One region of the Geobacillus sp. Sah69 genome, then DNA from elsewhere that is predicted to be linked to it. Evidence: predicted binding sites of a transcription regulator. Region 1 holds the regulator's gene; each other region holds the start of a gene.
The links. Region 1 encodes Rex, which represses fermentation and respiration genes when NADH is low (regulators of the CRP and FNR family bind a similar motif). Its sites were predicted from a motif close to TTGTGAAATATTTCACAA; they were not measured.

Region 1 (5,367 bases):
GTCGGAATTTTGTTCCGTTTGGTAAAATATACAAAAACCAGAGAGGGCTGACTCCAAAAGTCCGCTTTTTGGCGGACTTTTGGGTCAGCCCCTTTTTGCCTGGCGCCGTATGAACCGTCCTTTTGATGCTGCCCTCAATATGGATCGCCGCTTCCTTCCTCCGCCGCTAATTGCGCCTTTCGATAGCCGATTTTGGCAACCCAGATGCTCCCCTCATACAAAAGCGTCAGTGGAATCATGACGATCACTTGCGACAACACATCCGGCGGCGTAATGGCGGCCGCTAAAATAAGCAGCGCCAAATACGCATACTTGCGGATGCGAACAAGAAGCTGCGGCGTAATAAGCCCTAAGCGGGTGAAAAACAGGACAACAATCGGCAGCTGAAACACGATGCCAAACGGCAGCACGAGCTGCAGCAAAAACTGAAAATATTCATTAATGCCGATCATCTGTTGAATGCCGAGCCGTTCCGCCAGCTGATTCATAAACCGGACGACAAATGGAAACAAGACGAAATACGCAAAACCAACCCCGGCTAAAAATAGAATGATCGATGCTGGAATGTAGCTGAGCGTTGCTTTCCGCTCTTTTTCATACAGCCCCGGACTGACAAACGCCCAAATTTGATACAACAGCACCGGAGCGGTCAGTACAGCGGCGATGACAAAGGCAAACTGAAAATACACTTTAATCGGATCGGTGAGGCGGAACGCGTTCATCGTCAGCTGTTTCGCTTCCGCAGTGTGCTGCAAATACACAATGACGTCATCGACAAAAAAGAAGCTGGCTACAAGCGCCGCAACGAAAAAGAGAAGCACGATGATCAGCCGTTTCCGCAGCTCTCCGAGGTGTTCATACACGGACATTTCTTTGTCATTCATCGTTTCCCCATCCTGCCTTGTCATCGGTCGGTTTTTGTTTCTTCGTCATCAGCGAGCCCTTTTGTGGCGTCTTTAAACTCGCGAAGCGACTGGCCGAACGACCGCCCCAACTCCGGCAGCTTTTTCGTGCCAAACAGCAACAAAATGACAAGAACGAGCAACAAATATTTCATGTGTTGTTCTCTCCTTTTTACGATGGCGATGGATAGTTTTTCAAAAAATAGACGAGCGACTGCAGCTCAATGGCTAAATCGATATGATGGACGCGAATATGGTTCGGCACGTTCAGCCGCGCCGGAGTAAAGTTTAAAATGCCTTTAATTCCTTGCGCGACAAGGCGGTCGGTCAGCGCTTGAGCCGCGGCGGCCGGCACGGTTAAAATCGCGACCGGAATGTCGCCGCGAAGCCGCTCCTCCAGCTCATCGAGATGATAGACCGGCACCCCGCCGACTGTCGTTCCGACCTTCCGTTCATCGACATCAAACGCCATGACAATTTTCGTGTTGTTATTTTTCGAAAAGTTGTAGTTTAAAAAGGCGGTGCCTAAATTGCCGACGCCAAACAGAGCGACTTCGGTCACTTCGTCCTCTTCAAGTGTCTGGCGGAAAAACGACAACAAATAATTGACATTATACCCGTATCCTTTTTTGCCGAGCGCGCCAAAATACGAAAAGTCGCGGCGAATTGTCGCCGGATCGACTTTCACCGCCTCGCTCAGCTCGGCGGAGGACACGCGCTGCTTCCCTGAGGCATGTAAATTTTTCAAAAACCGATAGTATAACGGCAGACGCTTGGCAGTCGCCTGCGGGATTTTCGGTTGTTCGTTGCTCATCGTTTCATCCCCCAGCTAATCGGTTTTCCGTCGATAATGGCCGGACTTCCCGCCCGTTTTTTCGACCAAATACGTTGGACCGATCGTCATTCCTTTATCGAGCGATTTGCACATGTCGTACACAGTCAATGCGCATACCGAAGCCGCCGTCAGCGCTTCCATCTCCACTCCTGTGCTCCCTTTCGTTTTGACCGTCACGGTAATCACAAGTTTATACGCTTCCGCCTCTTTTTCCCAAGCAAAGGCAATATCGACGCCTTTTAACATAAGCGGATGGCACATCGGAATAAGATCGGCCGTTTTTTTCGCCGCCATGACCCCGGCCACCTGGGCTACCGCCAGCACATCACCTTTCTCAATGGCATTGTTCGTCATCTTTTCGTAAATCTCTTCATTGACGGTGACGCTCGTTCTCGCCACCGCTATCCTGATCGTATCTTCCTTGTGTGTAATGTCGACCATTTTCGCCCGGCCTTGTTCATTGAAATGCGTAAACGATGACAAGACAATCTCCTCCATTTATCACTATACACCATTTTTCGTTATCTGTCTTTGACCGTTTTCGCGACTTACGTTAAACTATTCGCGAGGTGACGGACATGATCATTTTGCAAGTGAATGGACTCACGAAATATTTTGGCGCTGACCTTATTTTATCGAATATAAAACTAGAAATACAGTCCCGCGCCCGCATTGCTCTTGTCGGCCGCAACGGCGCAGGCAAATCGACGCTGCTGAAGATCATCGCCGGCGAACTTTCTTCCGACAGCGGTGAAATCATCAAGCCAAGCCATATCAAAATCGGCTATTTGGCGCAAAACAGCGGGCTCGACTCGTCACGCTCCATTTGGGACGAGATGCTGGACGTATTCGCGCCGCTCCGGGCGATCGAAGCGCAGCTGGCAGAGCTCGGCGCCCAGCTTGGCGACCCGGATCTGCTCGCCGATCCGTCCCGCTACGAAAAAACGCTTCAAGCGTATGACAACTTGCAAGAGCAATACAAAGAACAAGGGGGCTATCAGTATGAAGCCGACATCCGCTCTGTTTTGCACGGGCTGCAATTTTCGTCATACGATTACCAAACAACGCCCGTTTCCTCGCTAAGCGGCGGACAGCGGACGCGGCTCGCCCTTGGAAAACTGCTGTTGGCCAAGCCGGACTTGCTTATTTTAGACGAGCCGACGAACCATTTGGACCTCGATACGCTCACATGGCTCGAGCAATATTTACAGGCATACCCCGGCGCCGTTCTGCTCGTTTCCCATGACCGCTACTTTTTGGACAAAGTCGTCACCGAAGTGTACGAGCTGTCCAACGCGACGCTTAAGCGGTATAGCGGCAATTACAGCCGCTATTTGGAGCTTCGGGCCGAGCAATACGAACAAGAGCTAAAACGATACGAAAAGCAACAGGAGGAAATCGCCCGCCTCGAAGACTTCATCCGGCGCAACATCGCCCGCGCCTCGACAACGAAACGGGCGCAAAGCCGGCGAAAGCAGCTCGAAAAAATGGAGCGGCTTGAACGCCCGGCCGGAGATGAAAAATCAGCTTCTTTTTCTTTTGCGATTGAGCGGCCGAGCGGCCATGAGGTGCTCACCGCAGAGCAATTGACCGCCGGCTATCGCGAAGGCGCACCGGTCATCCGCCAAATCAGCTTTCGCATCACACGGGGGGAGAGTGTCGCCTTGGTCGGACCAAACGGCATCGGCAAGTCGACATTGTTGAAGACGATCGCCGGAAAGCTCCCAGTCCAATCCGGAAAGCTCCGGTACGGTGCAAATGTGAAAATCGGCTATTACGACCAAAACCAGGCGGAACTGTCGACAAACAAACGAGTGCTCGACGAGTTGTGGGACGCCTACCCGGACAAAACCGAAAAAGAAATTCGCACCGTGCTCGGCAACTTTTTGTTTTCCGGCGACGACGTCTTAAAACCGGTTTCCGCCTTAAGCGGCGGAGAGAAAGCACGCCTGGCGCTCGCCAAACTCATGCTGCAAAAAGCCAACGTTCTCTTGTTGGATGAACCGACCAACCATCTCGACCTTGACAGCAAAGAGATGCTCGAGCAGGCGCTTGTCGACTATCCGGGAACGATCTTGTTCGTCTCCCACGACCGCTATTTCATTAATCGCATCGCGACAAAGCTGTTTGAACTCTCGGGCGATGGGCTTGTCGAATATTTAGGAGACTATGACTATTACGTGGCGAAAAAAGAAGAAATGCGCGAATTGGCGCGCCTGGACTCCCACCCGCCCGCATCACCGGACAGCGGCGAAACAGCCAAATCCACATACGAGCAAGAAAAAGAGGAAAAAAGACGACAGCGCCAACGGCAGCGCCGTCTGGAAGAGATCGAAGCCGAGATCGCCGCACTGGAAGCACAAATCGCTGAAACCGAGCAGCAGCTGTGCGACCCGTCTGTATACGGCGATTATGAAACCGTGCAGCAGCTCACGCAAGAAAACGAAAAGCGGAAACAGCAGCTTGAAACGTTATTGGCCGAGTGGGAACAGCTCTACGCCTCGTTTTGAGACAATCCGCTGCCAGGGAACGCCAACACGGGCATCTAGCGACTTCATGTGCACTGCTCGTGCGCATCTCCGCGCCAGGCCGATCACAGGCCAACTCGTTTAGCAGCCTTTTGCCTTGTTCATGAAAGCTGCTTCTTAGGTGAAGGACGATGACTGACAAGAGGGTGTCCCCAAAGGATTGGAACACCCTCTTTCGTTGCATATATATGCTTGCTGTTTCTGCCGCACTAGACGTGCGCCTATCTTGAAGGCAGGCGACCTTTTAGGTCAGCCCCGTTTTTGTGTTAATCACATTATCCACAAAGAAATCCACACTTTTCCGTGAAAATCCCCACCACTTGGTGAGTGCGGTATACGCTCCTGATCCGTGAGGGTATACTGAAAATGGCCAAAAAAGGCAATAGGAAAGCAGAGGTGCCCGATTTTAGGCATCTCGTATAACCTGTCTGCCTTTTGGCTAGACTAAATAAGTTGTGGTTGGCGGAACGGCTCTTTGCGGGAGATCATGCAAAAGATGATCACCAACATCCGCCGAGCAATGGCGATGAGGGCTTTTTTCTTCCCGCACCGGGCCGCCAACGACCAAAACTTTCGGGACAAGGGATGCGTCTTGGATCGAGCTGCTGACCATGCCGCCTCGCATAACGCCGATCGGAGATGGGGATTGCCTTTTGTCGTGCGCGTGCTCTTTCGCTTTCCGGCGCTTTCATGGTTGCCGGGGGACAATCCAGTCCATGAAGCCGCCCGTTCCGGCGTTTCAAAGACGCTCATGTCGGTTCCCATCTCGGCGATGATGACGGCGGCGGTTTGTTTTTTCACTCCGGGCATGGTCATCAGCAGGTTCACTTCCTCGCGATACGGCTCGAGCAGGCGGGCGATGTGTTGGTCGACTTCTTCGATGAGCCGCTCCAATTCCTCAACGTGTTTCCACAAGAGGCGACGGAGACGGAGCTCGTGTTCGGTCAAGGTGCCGAGCAGCGAATCGTACACCGCTTGCTTTTTCTTTTTGAGCCTTCCGCGCAGGCATTGATCCAACTCGTCCTTGTCCACGTATCCCTTCTCCAGCAGCCGGGCGAGGATGTCTTTTCCGGAAACGCCGAAGAGATCGGAGAGGACCGAG
Region 2 (6,483 bases), on a different contig from region 1:
ACGGCTTTTGGATGGGTTCGTCCAAGTCCTCGAGATTCAAGGATTTTCCCACGATCACACCCATCAAATACACAATGATTTGATATTGGGTCTTGATTATTTCGAGCAAATAGGCTAATAATTGAGGTAACAAAGCTTGTCACTCCTTTGTTTTGGCTGTTGGGTGTCGTTACCTCAATGATGGCCGAAAACAACGGGGGTGGCAAGCTTTTTTTCGTTCAACCGTTGAAACTCAAGGGAAAACCGTGAGTGTGGAGGATACACTTTTGACAATACCATGAAAGGGAAAGGAGGGAGCGACATGGAAGAGCGCGACCGGGTGAAGATCACCGACCGCCTCGCCCGCCCGCTTCGCGATTTGCGGTTGTCGGTCATCGATCAATGCAATTTTCGCTGCGTCTATTGCATGCCTGCGGAAGTGTTCGGGCCGAATTTTCGCTTTTTGGCGGAAGACCAGCTGTTAACCGTTGACGAAATGGCGCTTTTAGTGGAATGTTTTGTCGAGCTTGGCGTTGAAAAAATCCGCCTGACCGGCGGCGAGCCGTTGCTTCGGCGCGACCTCGATGCGCTCATTGAGCGGCTGTCCGCGCTCCCTGGCCTGCGCGATATTGGATTGACGACCAACGGCGTTCATTTGGTGAAATGGGCGCAGCGGTTGAAAGAAGCCGGGTTGAAGCGCGTCAACGTCAGTTTGGATGCGTTGGATGATGACATTTTCCGAAAAATGAACGGCATTGGCATCGGCTCTGCCCCGGTGTTGAAAGGCATCGAAGCCGCCCTGGCGGCGGGGCTCGGCGTGAAAGTGAACATGGTCGTCAAAAAAGGATGGAACGACTCGCAAATCGTGCCGATGGCGGCCTACTTTAAAGACTTGGGCATTCCGCTCCGCTTGATTGAATTTATGGATGTCGGCACAACGAACGGCTGGGATTATTCCCATGTCGTGACGAAAAAAGAGATGTATGAACAAATCAACGCCATGCACCCTCTTGAACCGGTTGAAAAAGCGTACTTCGGCGAAGTGGCGAGCCGCTACCGCTACGTCGGCACGGAGGTGGAAGTCGGCTTTATCGCCTCAGTGACGGAAACGTTTTGCCAAAGCTGCACGAGGGCGCGCATTTCCGCCGATGGCAAGCTGTACACGTGTTTGTTTGCTTCTGAGGGCGTGTCGTTGAAAGACAAACTGCGCGCCGGCGCGGGGAAAGAAGAGCTGAAGGCGTTGATCGCCGCCATTTGGAGCGAGCGGACAGACCGCTATTCGGAAGAACGGACGGCAGAGACAGCGAAACAGCGCCCGAAAATTGAAATGTCGTATATTGGGGGATAACAAAGAAACGGGGCTGCTCTTTTCGTCAAAGAAGCAGCCCTGCTTTTTATCGCTCGATGCGCCTGCCTTTACCTTAGAAATGGGGGAATGGCTTCGTCTGCTTATGCCTTCACCGCCGCCAACACGCGCGGGAAGAGGATGTTGTTTTCCAAATGGATGTGGGTAAACAAATCGTCTTCGAGCGCCGCGAGTCGGTTGTAGACGAGCCGGTACGTGCCGCACGCGTCTTCCGGCGGGGTGAAGTCGTTGGTGATTTCACGAATTTCTTTCATCAAATCGCCGGCTGCGTCATGTTCATTGACCAGTTCGCGAACGGCCCGCTCGACCGCCTCCTGGTTTTCCGGCGATGGGTTGTCGGCAAATTGCAAAATGAGCGGGAACGCTCCCGTTTCCTCTTTAATGAGATGCTGCTCGAGTTCTGTTTTTAACTCATGAAACAGTTTATGCACGTGGGAAAGATGCGGATGGTGCATGCCATGCACGCGCAATACTTTCGTGACATACGGGCTGAGCTGCGGCAGTTCCTCGTTCAAATAGCGGTGGTGCGTGTTGATGATATGATCGACCAAGTCGGTTAGCGGCGCTTCGCTCCAGTTTCCGGCCGGTTTGTTTTGCGCCTCCGCATAAAGGGTGTTCAGTTCGCGAAGGAGCGCTTCGCCATCGAGTCCGCGCTCTTCAATGGCTTCTTTTAACGGGCGCTGCCCGCCGCAGCAAAAATCAATGCGCCGCGCTTTAAACAAATCCGCTGCTTTCGGAAATTGAGTGACAATATCGCCGATCAACGATTGTTCGGTAAACCGCTGTTCCATTTCGGATCCCTCCATCACCAAATCGTTACAGCTTCAGCATACCTTGTTTTGGACGTCAACGTTGTGACACATCTCACACAAACGAAAAAAGTAGACAACAAGGAAATGTGATGAACATCACAACAGTGGCTCCCTTCTTTCCTGTACAATAAAACGGACGATAAAAATTGTGAATGCGCTGCATAGAAGATGTGAACTGCCGAAAAAAGAGGGGGAGTCAGCATGTGGCTGCTGGCCAAGGCAAGCCGCTGGGAGGAAGAAAAAGATGATTTTGCAGCATATTGATGATGCCAGCGTCGTTGATGAAAAATTGGCCAAAACCATTAAGCAGCTGCAAGATTGGAAATCATTGTGATAAAACGATAAAATGGGCTTAGTGAAGTGAATGAGGGAAAGAAAGGGGAGAACACCGTTGGTCGAAAGACGAACCCCGATTCCTGTCGCGGAAGCCATCGCCCGGGTGATGCATTACGCCGGGAGAGGGGAAGAGGAGACGGTGCCGCTTCGCCAGTCGTACGGCCGCTATTTGGCCGAAGATTTGCGCGCCGATCATGACGTGCCGCCGTTTGACCGCTCGCCGTATGACGGATTTGCCATTCGCGCCGCCGACTCGGAAGGAGCGGGACTTGACCATCCGGTCGAGTTTGAAGTCATTGAAACGATCGGCGCCGGACAAGTGGCGAAACAGCCCGTCGGTCCGTTTCAAGCGGTGCGCTTGATGACCGGAGCGCAAATTCCGGAAGGGTGCGATGCGGTCGTCATGTTGGAGCTCGCCAAACAGTACGAGCGGGATGGAAAAACGTATATGGCCATTAAACGCCCGTTCCGCCCTGGCGACAATATTTCGTTTCAAGGGGAAGACGCGAAAAAAGGGCAGCCGCTCATCGAAAAAGGGACGCGCATCAATCCCGGGGTGGCGGCGCTCTTGGCGACGTTCGGCTATGCGGAGGTGAAAGTGGCAAAACGGCCGCGCATCGGCATTTTTGCGACCGGCAGCGAACTGCTTGACGTCTCGGAACCGCTTGTGCCGGGAAAAATTCGCAACAGCAACGCCTACATGATCGAGGCGCAGGTGTTCAAAAGCGGCGCCGAGCCGATTTATTTCGGCCAGCTCGCCGACGACCTCGATGCGTGTTTTCACGCTGTGCGCCAGGCGCTCGATCAAGTGGACATGCTCATTACGACCGGCGGCGTCTCGGTCGGGGATTTCGATTATTTGCCCGCCATTTACAAGCGGCTCGGAGCGAACGTGTTGTTTAACAAAATCGCCATGCGCCCGGGGAGCGTGACGACCGTCGCCGAGATTGATGGCAAGCTGCTGTTCGGTCTATCCGGAAACCCGTCGGCGTGCTACGTCGGGTATGAGCTGTTCGTCCGCCCGGTCGTGCGCACGCGGCTGTTTTCGGCCAAGCCGTATTTGAAAAAAGCGAAAGCCACCCTTGGCGCCGAGTTTCCAAAGCCGAACCCGTTCACCCGCTTCGTGCGCAGCCGGGTCGAGGCGGTTGACGGTCGGCTTGTCGTGAAGCCGGTCGGCATGGACAAGTCGAACATCGTCACCTCGCTTGCCTTTGCGAACGCCTTGATGGTGCTGCCGGGCGGAACGAGAGGGTTTGCGGTTGGCGATGAGGTCGACGTGTGGCTTTTGGATGACGATGAGGGGTCAAGCGAATGAACGTCTGGCAAGTCGTCGGCTATAAACATAGCGGCAAGACGACGTTGATGGAAAAATGGGTGGCGGCCGCGGTCCGGGAAGGATGGCGCGTCGGGACGGTGAAGCATCACGGCCATGGCGGCGAGCCCGCGCGGCCGGAAGGTGTCGATTCCGTCCGCCATGAGCGGGCCGGGGCGGTGGCAACGGCGGTGGAAGGGGACGGGCTGTTGCAGCTACATCTCCGCCGTCCGCTATGGCGGTTGGATGACGTGTTGGCGCTTTATGCGCCGCTTCGGCTCGATCTCGTGTTGGTTGAAGGCTACAAACAAGATCGGTATCCAAAAGTCGTGCTTGTGCGCTCCGCGAAAGATTGGGCGTCGCTCCAGCACCTCGCCGACATCCGCGCCGTCATCGCCTGGGAGCCACTCGAAGGGCCGCTAGTGCATCCGGTGTTTTCGCTGGCCGATGATGATGAATATATTCCATGGCTCATGAACGAGGTGAGAACACGAACATGACCGAACCGTTGTTTGCCATTACCGACCGGCCGATTTCGGTCGAAGATGTGATGAAAAAAGTGATGCGTCCGGAAGCGGGGGCGGTCGCTGTCTTTGCCGGCACGGTGCGCGAATGGACGAACGGCAAGCGGACGCTCTTTTTGCAATATGAGGCGTACGTGTCGATGGCGGAGAAAATGCTCGCGCAAATCGGGGCGGAAATCGCCGAAAAATGGCCGGGGGCGAAAACGGCGATCACCCACCGGATCGGGCGGCTTAAGATCGGCGACATCGCCGTCGTCATCGCCGTTTCTTCACCGCACCGCGCCGAAGCGTATGAGGCGAACCGCTACGCTATTGAGCGGATCAAACAAATCGTGCCGATTTGGAAAAAAGAGCAATGGGAGGACGGAAGCGCCTGGGTGGGCGACCAGCTTGAAACGACGGCGTATCCGTCCGGAAAGCCGGAGGTGAGTGAGGAATGATCCGCCTTTTATTTTTCGCGCATTTAGGCGAACAAATCGGCGAGCGGGAAGTGATGTGGCCGCACGTTCCGGAAACGGTGAAACAACTGAAAGACGAAGTGGAAGAGCGCTACGGCGTCTCGCTCGGGCGCGTCATGACTGCGGTCAATGAGGAGTACGCCCGCGACGAAGCGCCGCTTCACGCCGGCGACACGGTCGCCTTTATTCCACCGGTAAGCGGAGGATGAGACCAATGGCGAACAAAAGCAAATGGGTGATGCCAAAACAGCACGGCGCCTGGGCGATGCTCATCATCCCGTTTTGGCTCGGGGCGTACGCCGGTGGGCTTTCGTGGATTCACGCGCCGCTCTTTGTCGCCTGGCTTGCGCTCTATTTGGCGACGTATCCGCTCTTGATGGCGGTGAAAACGAAGCGGAACGACCCGTACGTGCCCGCCGCCGCCCGCTATGGCGCCATCGCCGCACCGGCCTTGGCCGTTTCCCTTTGGCAGCAGCCGGCGCTTTTCTACTTCGGGCTCGCCATGATGCCGTTTTTCCTAGTAAACACCTACTACAGCAAGAAAAAGAATGAGCGCGCCTTTTGGAACGACGCGGCGGCCATCGCGGCGTTTTGCATCGGCGGCCTCGCCGCCTTTTACGCCGGACGCGGTGAATTGACGGTGGAGGCGTTCGAATTGGCCGCGTTTTCCTTCCTCTTTTTCATCGGCAGCACGTTTTACGTCAAGACGATGATTCGGGAAAAGAAAAATGAACGGTACAAATGGCTGTCATGGGGCTACCACGCCCTGTTGATCGTCGGCCTCATCGCCATCGGCGAGCCGTTCGCCGTCTTGGCCTATGCACCGAGCGTCATCCGCGCCGTCTATTTATATGGCAAGTCGCTGCCGATCATGAAACTCGGCATGCTGGAAATCGCCAACGCGGCGTACTTTTTCATCGCGATGATCGTGCTCTACTCTTGAGCGAACCCCAAACGGGAGGCATCCATGACCGTTTGGGGTTTTTCGTTTGGTTAGGCGGGATTGCTTTTTCATTGCACAAGCATGATGTGAAATGGGCATGAATTCCTTGTAACGGTTTTGCAAAGGGTCGTTTCAAAAGCCTACCTCTTCTTCTATGCTCGTTCTCAAATAAAGAAAGAAGGGAAACGGGGCTGACCCAAAAGTCCGCCAAAAAGCGGACTTTTGGAGTCAGCCCTCTCTGGTTTTTGTATATTTTACCAAACGGAACAAAATTCCGACTCTGTTCTCCCCCTCATTTACGCCACCAAGGACAATTGCTTGTCCCTAGCGGCTTTTTTGAGAAGATTGTGGGCAGCACAAACCAGCCCCCATTCGATGGAAACTTTTTGGAGGCCTCGCAGGACAAAGCGACGAAACCCGCGATTTTGTTTGATTTGCCCAAATACACTCTCAATGTCGGTTTGGCGTTGGCGGTATCGGGCTTGCCCTTCTTCACTCTCCAACCGTTCGCGGGCTTTCTGTTTTTGTTCATGATAGACGGGGTTCCATTGCGTGGTTCGTCCATACTTGGAAGTCGTGCAGGCCGAACGGAACGGACATCCTTCGCATTCATGGCATTGGTAGTGTCGGGTGACCGAGGTGTATCCTGATTCCGTGGTCTGTTTCGAAGTTCCGGTGCGAACCAGCTTTTTCCCATTGGCGCAAATCCAAACGTCTTCTTCTTCCACATAGGTCCAATTCTGCTGATGATGC
Region 3 (6,722 bases), on a different contig from region 1:
TCGATAACCATACCGGTGACCAAAACTCTTCCATCGACGAGCCTCTCTCTGTTCCGTCTCCCTTTTACCATACGAAAACAAACAGTAGAATGCTGTGATGCTACTCACATTGTAACATAGAAAAAGGAAAAACCAATTTAGAAAAAAATTGTGACGCCTCGCACAAAAAAACAGTAACCGGTGATTTTTTTCACTCTCTCCCGCTGTGATGATTTTTACAATAGAAATAGCTGAATGAATGGAGGGGCTATCGATGGAAGCTACAGTGAATGGATATTTTCCCCATTTACGTTCTTTGTTGCAATCGTCGAAAAAAGTGATTCCACTTCGCAAGCACTCCTTTTTGTTCCAAGAAGGGATGCCGGCCAATGAGCTGTACTTGATTCTTTCCGGCAAAGTGCAAGTGAGCAAAATTTGCCCGGACGGAAAAGAAATGTGCTTCCGCATTTGCGGAAGCGGGGAAATCGTCGGCGAGCTGACGCTGTTTACGAACGATGCACGCTACTTGTTGACGGCCAAGGTAATAGAGCCAGGCGAAGCGGCAGTCATAAACAAAGAGGAACTGGAACAGCAGCTGCTGATCAATCCGCCCCTTACCCTTGAATATATGCGCTGGATCAGCAAGCATGTCCGGCGGACGCAGATGAAGTTTCGCGATCTCATCATGCACGGCAAAAAAGGGGCGCTCTATTCAACACTCATTCGTTTATGCAACAGTTATGGCGTCCCGCTTGAAGATGGAAGTATCTTCATTGACGTAACGTTAAAAAACCAAGACTTGGCCAACTTTTGCGGCACGACGCGCGAAAGCGTCAACCGGATGCTCAATGCGTTAAAACAGGAAGGGATTATCTCGATGAAGCGGGGGAAAATTACGGTTCATGATTTAAACTATTTGAAAACGGAAATTCAATGCGAAGACTGTCCGGCGGATATTTGTTGCATTGAGTGAGCGGTGCACCGTAGTTAGGGGTCTGTCTGATCGTTCCCCTTCGATACACAGCAACGACCAAGCCATTTTGGCGCGCTGATTAGAAGAACGCCCGACCGACCGTTGTTCGCGGCCTGCCGGACGCTCTCTTTTTTTCGATTGTGATGCGAATCACTTCTTTTTCTTTTCACCGCCGTATAATACGTTTTCCCTTTGTCAATTTCAATGTCAGTGATTTGCGCCGTCATTTCAACGCGGACGTCATGCAGACCGATCCGCTCCATTTTCAACGGCACCGGTGCTTGGTTCAATCCTTTATGCGCCGCTAACATGTTCGCAGCAGACTGTTGCGTAGTTGCCGCTGTTCCGTTTTTATTTTCCGCCTTTGCCTCTCCTCCTCCCCCGTTGCTGCATGCGGCCAAACGCGATGCAACCAACGCAACTGACAACAACGTAGACACATTTCGTTTCACTGTTTTCCCCCCCTTCAGTTGATTTGATTTACACCTTCAGCGTACGCCATTTCTGCCTTTTCCCCTAGTGATTTGTATCACCAAGGAGCGGCCATGTTTGAAAAGTTCGTGAAATAATGAGCAATAAATATTCGCAATGTAGCAACCGTAACGAATGTAGCCCTATTCACTAACGGAGAACGACCTTCCTCTTTGCGGATCGCCATTTTCCATCCTTTCGTTGAACTTGTACCTCCGCAAACCAAAAAGAGGCCAAAAGCATATGCTTTTGGCCTCTTTGGATCTGGAATCGGATTTTACGATGCGTATCGCTTCGTCGGTTCGCCGGCTTTTTTGCCAAATACGAGCCGGTTCAGCAAGAAGCAAATAAGGGCAAACAAGCTAAGGAGCAGAAAACCGAGCACGTACGAACCTGTTGCATCTTTCAGGATCCCCATGACAATCGGCGGAAAAAAGCCGCCAAGTCCGCCCCAGGCACCGACAAGGCCGGTGACGGCGCCCGTTTCGGCTGGGAACAGCTGCGGCACGAGTTTGAACACCGCACCGTTGCCCAGCCCAGACATCACGGCCACAAACAAACAAGCCGCTGTCATCACCCAAATATTTTCCATTCCAAACGCGATCACCAACGCGCCGATTGTCATTCCAGCGTAGACGAACGTCAACACCCGTTCAGCTCCGATTTTATCGCCAAGATAGCCGCCGACTGGCCGCGCGAGCGTAGCGAGTACAGTAAACCCAGCCGCGCGCATCCCAGCATCCACTGGCGTCAACCCATACAAGTCAACGAGCAGCGCCGGCAAGTAAATGCCGAAAGCAACAAACGCCCCGAACGTAACAAAGTAAAAGAGCGACAACGTCCACGTATGTTTATATTTCAATACCGACAGCGATTCACGCACCGTTTTTTGTTGTTTCGGTTTCGGCATATCCGGTGTGAAAAACCAAACGAGAACGAGCATGACGACAACCGGAATGATCATCCCCCAAAAAGCCCAAGGCACACCAAACGCTGCGGCAATCGATGGAACGGAAAACGAAGCAACCGCCGTGCCGATGTTGCCCATCGCGTTAATCCCAAGCGCCGTCCCTTGCTTTTCCGGCGGAGTCAAGCGGGAAACGAACGTCATCGAAATGGCGAACGACGTTCCGGCCATGCCGATGAAAAACGCCCAAAACAGAAGCATCGCATACGAATCTGCAAACCCTGCGCCAACAAGCGGAATGACAAGAAACAAGAGCAGCAGCGAAAACAGCCTGCGCCCGCCGATCTGGTCCGTCCAAATGCCAAGCGGCACACGCATGATCGAGCCAAGCAGCACCGGAATGGCGACCAAAATGCTTTTTTACGTCGATGTCAGCCCGTACATTTGCTGAAACGTACTCGCAAGCGGCGAAAACACGGCCCACACGACGAATGAAAACAACATGGCGAACGTCGTAATCGGCAGCAGCGCCTTTTGTTTATTCATGAAAAGCCCCTCCCAAACTTTCAAAATTTGTGACGCTGTTTGTACTTCCATCATACACAGGAAAAGGAAACAGATTTGTGAGGCTTATCACATTCTTGCCTGTTGTCACCATTTTGCCACAAGCGTTGTCACGGTTTTGTCACATCCAAAAAAAGAAAAAGCCCGTCCCCAAAAGGAACGGACACGATTTGGCAGAACGTTTTTCACATCCGAACGATAAGAAACGCTGTTGGGCGCACACATCTCTTCCGCCCCGTCTACGGAAACAACTTGTTTTCTCACCCACTCCGCCCGTATCTCCTGCCTCATAAACAACCAATACGCGATCGCAAAGCAGATGAGAGTGGCGGCAATGAGCGCGGTCACCTGCGGCCAAATGAGCAGCAAACTTTGCGAGAATGGCAAGGGGGTCGCAACAGCGCCGGCCGTTTGCTCCACCGTGACGATCCCTAGCGTTCGGACGTCCGGCGAAAAAGGCAGTTGTTGATTCATTGAACAAGTAGCTCGGCGACAATCTCATGAGACCAAGCACCAACTCTTGACGGCCGACCGCCTGCTCGACGGACGTAATGGCATCAAACTGCAAAAACGATTTCGCAAACACTTCCACGATCATCGAGTAGAAAAGATTGAAAAACAGCCAAACGGCCATCGACGACAACGCGGATGTCGCCGCCTGGCGGAAGACGACGGAAAACAAAATGCCGAGATTCAGCCAAAAGGCGATATACACAAGACATAACAACAAAAAGCAGACCATGCGGGCAAACTCTTCGAAAGTAGGCGGAATCACCAAGACCAAAATGCCCAACGCCATCACGAGCAGGCCGAGCGAAAGAAACAAAACAGCATTCAACAACAGCGCAGCGACAAACACCAAAAGGAGGAAGCGCGGCGCCGACCGGGCCCGAGACCTTTATAGTCGAGTTGAACCACGAATGATCTTTCAACAAAAACGGGGAAGGGCGCCTGCTCCTCCCCCGTATGTTTTGAACACACATCCAACATCCGCCGCATGCGCCCGGGCAACCATCTCACGAACGCCGTAGCGCCGTCATTTTAAGCGGCTGTTTTTCACCGCCTTCTTACCGTTGGCTTCGCTCTTTTGTCCGCAGCGCCTTTGGAATGTAAACACAATACGGCTCGCTTTCCAAATAGTCGCCCGTTACAGCGTAAGCGCGTGAACGAGAGCCGCCGCACACATATCGGAACTCGCAGACGCCGCATTTTCCTTTATATTTGTCCGGATTGCGCAAGTCTTGGAAAATCGGCGAGTGTCGGTAAATGTCCGCCAGCGGCGTTTCCCGGACGTTCCCGGCTTTGACCGGCAGCAGCCCGCTCGGATAGACGTCGCCAATATGGGAAATAAAGACGAAACCGTTGCCGTCGTTTACTCCTTTCGGCGCGCGGCCGAGCCCGTCGACTTGTCCGGTCAACCCTTGGTTCAACACATCTTCGTAACGGATGCCGCCTTTTGTCGCTTTTCCTTCGCGCATTTTCGCCTGCAGCACAACGCGGCGGTAATGCTGGCCGGCTGTCGTTTTAATGTCAAACGGAACGCGCTTGCTCGTTTCATACAACCAGCGGAACACCCGCTCATGCTCGATGGGGGAAATCATGTCCTCCTCCTTCCCCCTGCCTGTCGGCACAAGGAAAAAGACGCTCCAAAGGACGCATTTCATCTTCTCAACCAATTCCGCCATTTCATCAAGCACATGAACGTTGTATCGCGAAATGACGGTGTTGATTTGCACGGGAATGTCGAGCTCATGCAAGTATTGAATCGCACGGATCGTCAAATCAAACGAGCCGCTCACGCCGCGGAAATGGTCGTGAATCTCGGCGTTCGGCCCGTCAAGGCTAAATGCCCAGCGCGACAGGCCGACCTCTTTTGCTTTGCGGATCGCCTCTTTCGTCACGTTCGGCGTCGCGCTTGGCGTCATTGACACGCGCAGCCCTTTATCGATCGCATATTTCGCTAAATCGTACACATCCGGACGCATGAGCGGATCGCCGCCCGTAAAGACGAGCATCGGCTGATCCATCGCGTAAATCTCATCGATCAGTTTTTTCCCTTCCTCAAACGTCAACTCGCGCGGATCGCGATGGTATTGCGCTTCGGCGCGGCAATGAAGGCACTTGAGTTGACAAGCTCTCGTCAATTCCCAAATCACAATAAACGGATTTTCATTAAAATCGCGCATTGCGGCCCCCTCCTTGGCCTCCATTGTACCGCAACATTCAGGCGCGTTATGTGATATCGATCACATCCACAGCAAAGCCACAACAGAGGGCGATCGTACCATGGGCGAAGATGACAGCCATCTGAACAGGCGGTATAATATATTGACCCGCCATACGCCCAAAAAGTAAAGCAAGGATGGCTCTTCTGATTGAAAAAAAGTATATGCTATGTCTGCTTCGGCCACAATTCCCCCTTCACCGGTACTCTCCCTCCGTATTGACATTGCGCCATACGGTTTCATCCGCGGCAAGCTGTTGGGCGTCAACATAGCGGACGCGGGCGCGGTCAATAAGCGAGATCATCCGCCGTTCGCCGGCATCAAGCAGCTCGGCGATCACGGAGCGAAGCCGACGGTGGTATAAGGCGACCAATGGTTCGGGACGGACGTCATGGAGCGGGACGATGGCGTCAAACATCGGATCGATATAGGAAGCAAGCCGCTCTGTCACTTCCCGCCGCATGTACGGCATGTCGCACGGCAAGACGAACACCCAATCCGCTCGGCTCTGTTCCATAACGGTGTAAAGGCCGGCCAGCGGCCCACAGCCGCGGCAGCGCTCGACATCGAGCAGCACCGGGATATCCGTTTGGCGGCGGAATTCATCGACAAGCGACGGGTGGCTGACGATATACAATTCATCCGCGATCGGATCGAGCGCCGCGACCGACCAAGTGAAAAACGGGGCGCCTTCGTGCAGCGCAAACGCCTTCGGCCGCCCGAACCGACGCGACTGGCCGCCGGCGAGCACCGCTCCGGCAATGGCTCGTTTCATCTCTATCCCCTCTTTCCGAACATCATCTGTCCCTACCGTACCATACGAACCGGCGAAAAAAAAGATTTCCGCCTGTCGACGGAAATCCCTATGGAGCGGATGATTTATTTTTTGCCGATGGCCACCCGCCATACGTCCGGCCCTTCCTCTAAGTACTCCCATGTAAACTGATCCGGACGCTCCATCATGAATTGGTATTGCAGCGGACGCGGGTCATGGTCATTCGTCAGCTCCATCACTTCCCCCGGCTTCAAATTGTCAAACAGCCGAAAAATTGCCGGATGGCGATCGCGCGGCGGATAGTCCGGGGCGTGGATTTTGGCAGCAAATTGGTTCATAACATTGGCCTCCTTTGTAGTATAATGAATTATATACTTTATCATAACCGCTTGAACCTTGGGGGGTAGTGACGAGCGTCACAGCCCGAAGGTGAACATGTTCAATCCCCATGAAAGGAGAAATGGCGGTTGGAAGAGCTTGTTGGCTTTTGCGCGCAATGCGGCAAGCCGATCCATTGTCTGCATGGGTTTTTAAACGGCATCGTCAGCCGAGAAACAGAGACGTTGTACTGCTTTCCATGCCATGACAAGCAAAAGGAAACCGAACACACCACGCCGGACAAATGCCACAAGTGATTGAAAACGTTAACAAATGAAAGGGGGCTGAGCCAAAAATCCGCTAAAAAGCGGACTTTTGGAGCCAGCTCTTTCTTTTTTAAATCGTACATTGATCATGAACGATTCCGATTAAATCCCTTGTTTCTTCTTATTATCAAAGAAAGGAAGTTCGATTTTCTTAAAAACAATGTCGCTGCCGGGATTAACATGA

Region 2: the regulator Rex is predicted to act here: its motif matches at 2,198-2,215, upstream of ric (iron-sulfur cluster repair di-iron protein).
Region 3: the regulator Rex is predicted to act here: its motif matches at 5,129-5,146, upstream of AP057_RS01745 (TIGR04053 family radical SAM/SPASM domain-containing protein).

The regions. Positions count from the first base shown of each region.
Region 1 covers NZ_LLKS01000034.1:909-6,275, reverse strand. The annotation lists gene tatC (twin-arginine translocase subunit TatC) at 135-884, opposite strand; gene tatA (twin-arginine translocase TatA/TatE family subunit) at 905-1,057, opposite strand; gene AP057_RS08810 (redox-sensing transcriptional repressor Rex) at 1,075-1,716, opposite strand; gene moaC (cyclic pyranopterin monophosphate synthase MoaC) at 1,732-2,220, opposite strand; gene abc-f (ribosomal protection-like ABC-F family protein) at 2,316-4,247, shown strand; gene AP057_RS08795 (IS110-like element ISGka2 family transposase) at 4,710-5,367, opposite strand, start outside.
Region 2 covers NZ_LLKS01000023.1:17,190-23,672, reverse strand. The annotation lists partial or broken gene AP057_RS04325 (transposase) at 1-133, opposite strand, end outside; gene moaA (GTP 3',8-cyclase MoaA) at 302-1,327, shown strand; gene ric (iron-sulfur cluster repair di-iron protein) at 1,429-2,136, opposite strand; gene glp (gephyrin-like molybdotransferase Glp) at 2,549-3,808, shown strand; gene mobB (molybdopterin-guanine dinucleotide biosynthesis protein B) at 3,805-4,305, shown strand; gene AP057_RS04300 (molybdenum cofactor biosynthesis protein MoaE) at 4,302-4,769, shown strand; gene moaD (molybdopterin converting factor subunit 1) at 4,766-4,996, shown strand; gene AP057_RS04290 (YwiC-like family protein) at 5,002-5,730, shown strand; gene AP057_RS18120 (transposase) at 6,027-6,458, opposite strand.
Region 3 covers NZ_LLKS01000018.1:20,915-27,636, reverse strand. The annotation lists gene modB (molybdate ABC transporter permease subunit) at 1-34, opposite strand, end outside; gene AP057_RS01765 (Crp/Fnr family transcriptional regulator) at 254-952, shown strand; gene AP057_RS17705 (hypothetical protein) at 967-1,404, opposite strand; partial or broken gene AP057_RS01755 (nitrate/nitrite transporter) at 1,701-2,876, opposite strand; partial or broken gene AP057_RS01750 (ABC transporter permease subunit) at 3,165-3,753, opposite strand; gene AP057_RS01745 (TIGR04053 family radical SAM/SPASM domain-containing protein) at 3,962-5,080, opposite strand; gene AP057_RS01740 (molybdenum cofactor guanylyltransferase) at 5,316-5,894, opposite strand; gene AP057_RS01735 (DUF2249 domain-containing protein) at 5,999-6,232, opposite strand; gene AP057_RS17375 (hypothetical protein) at 6,362-6,529, shown strand.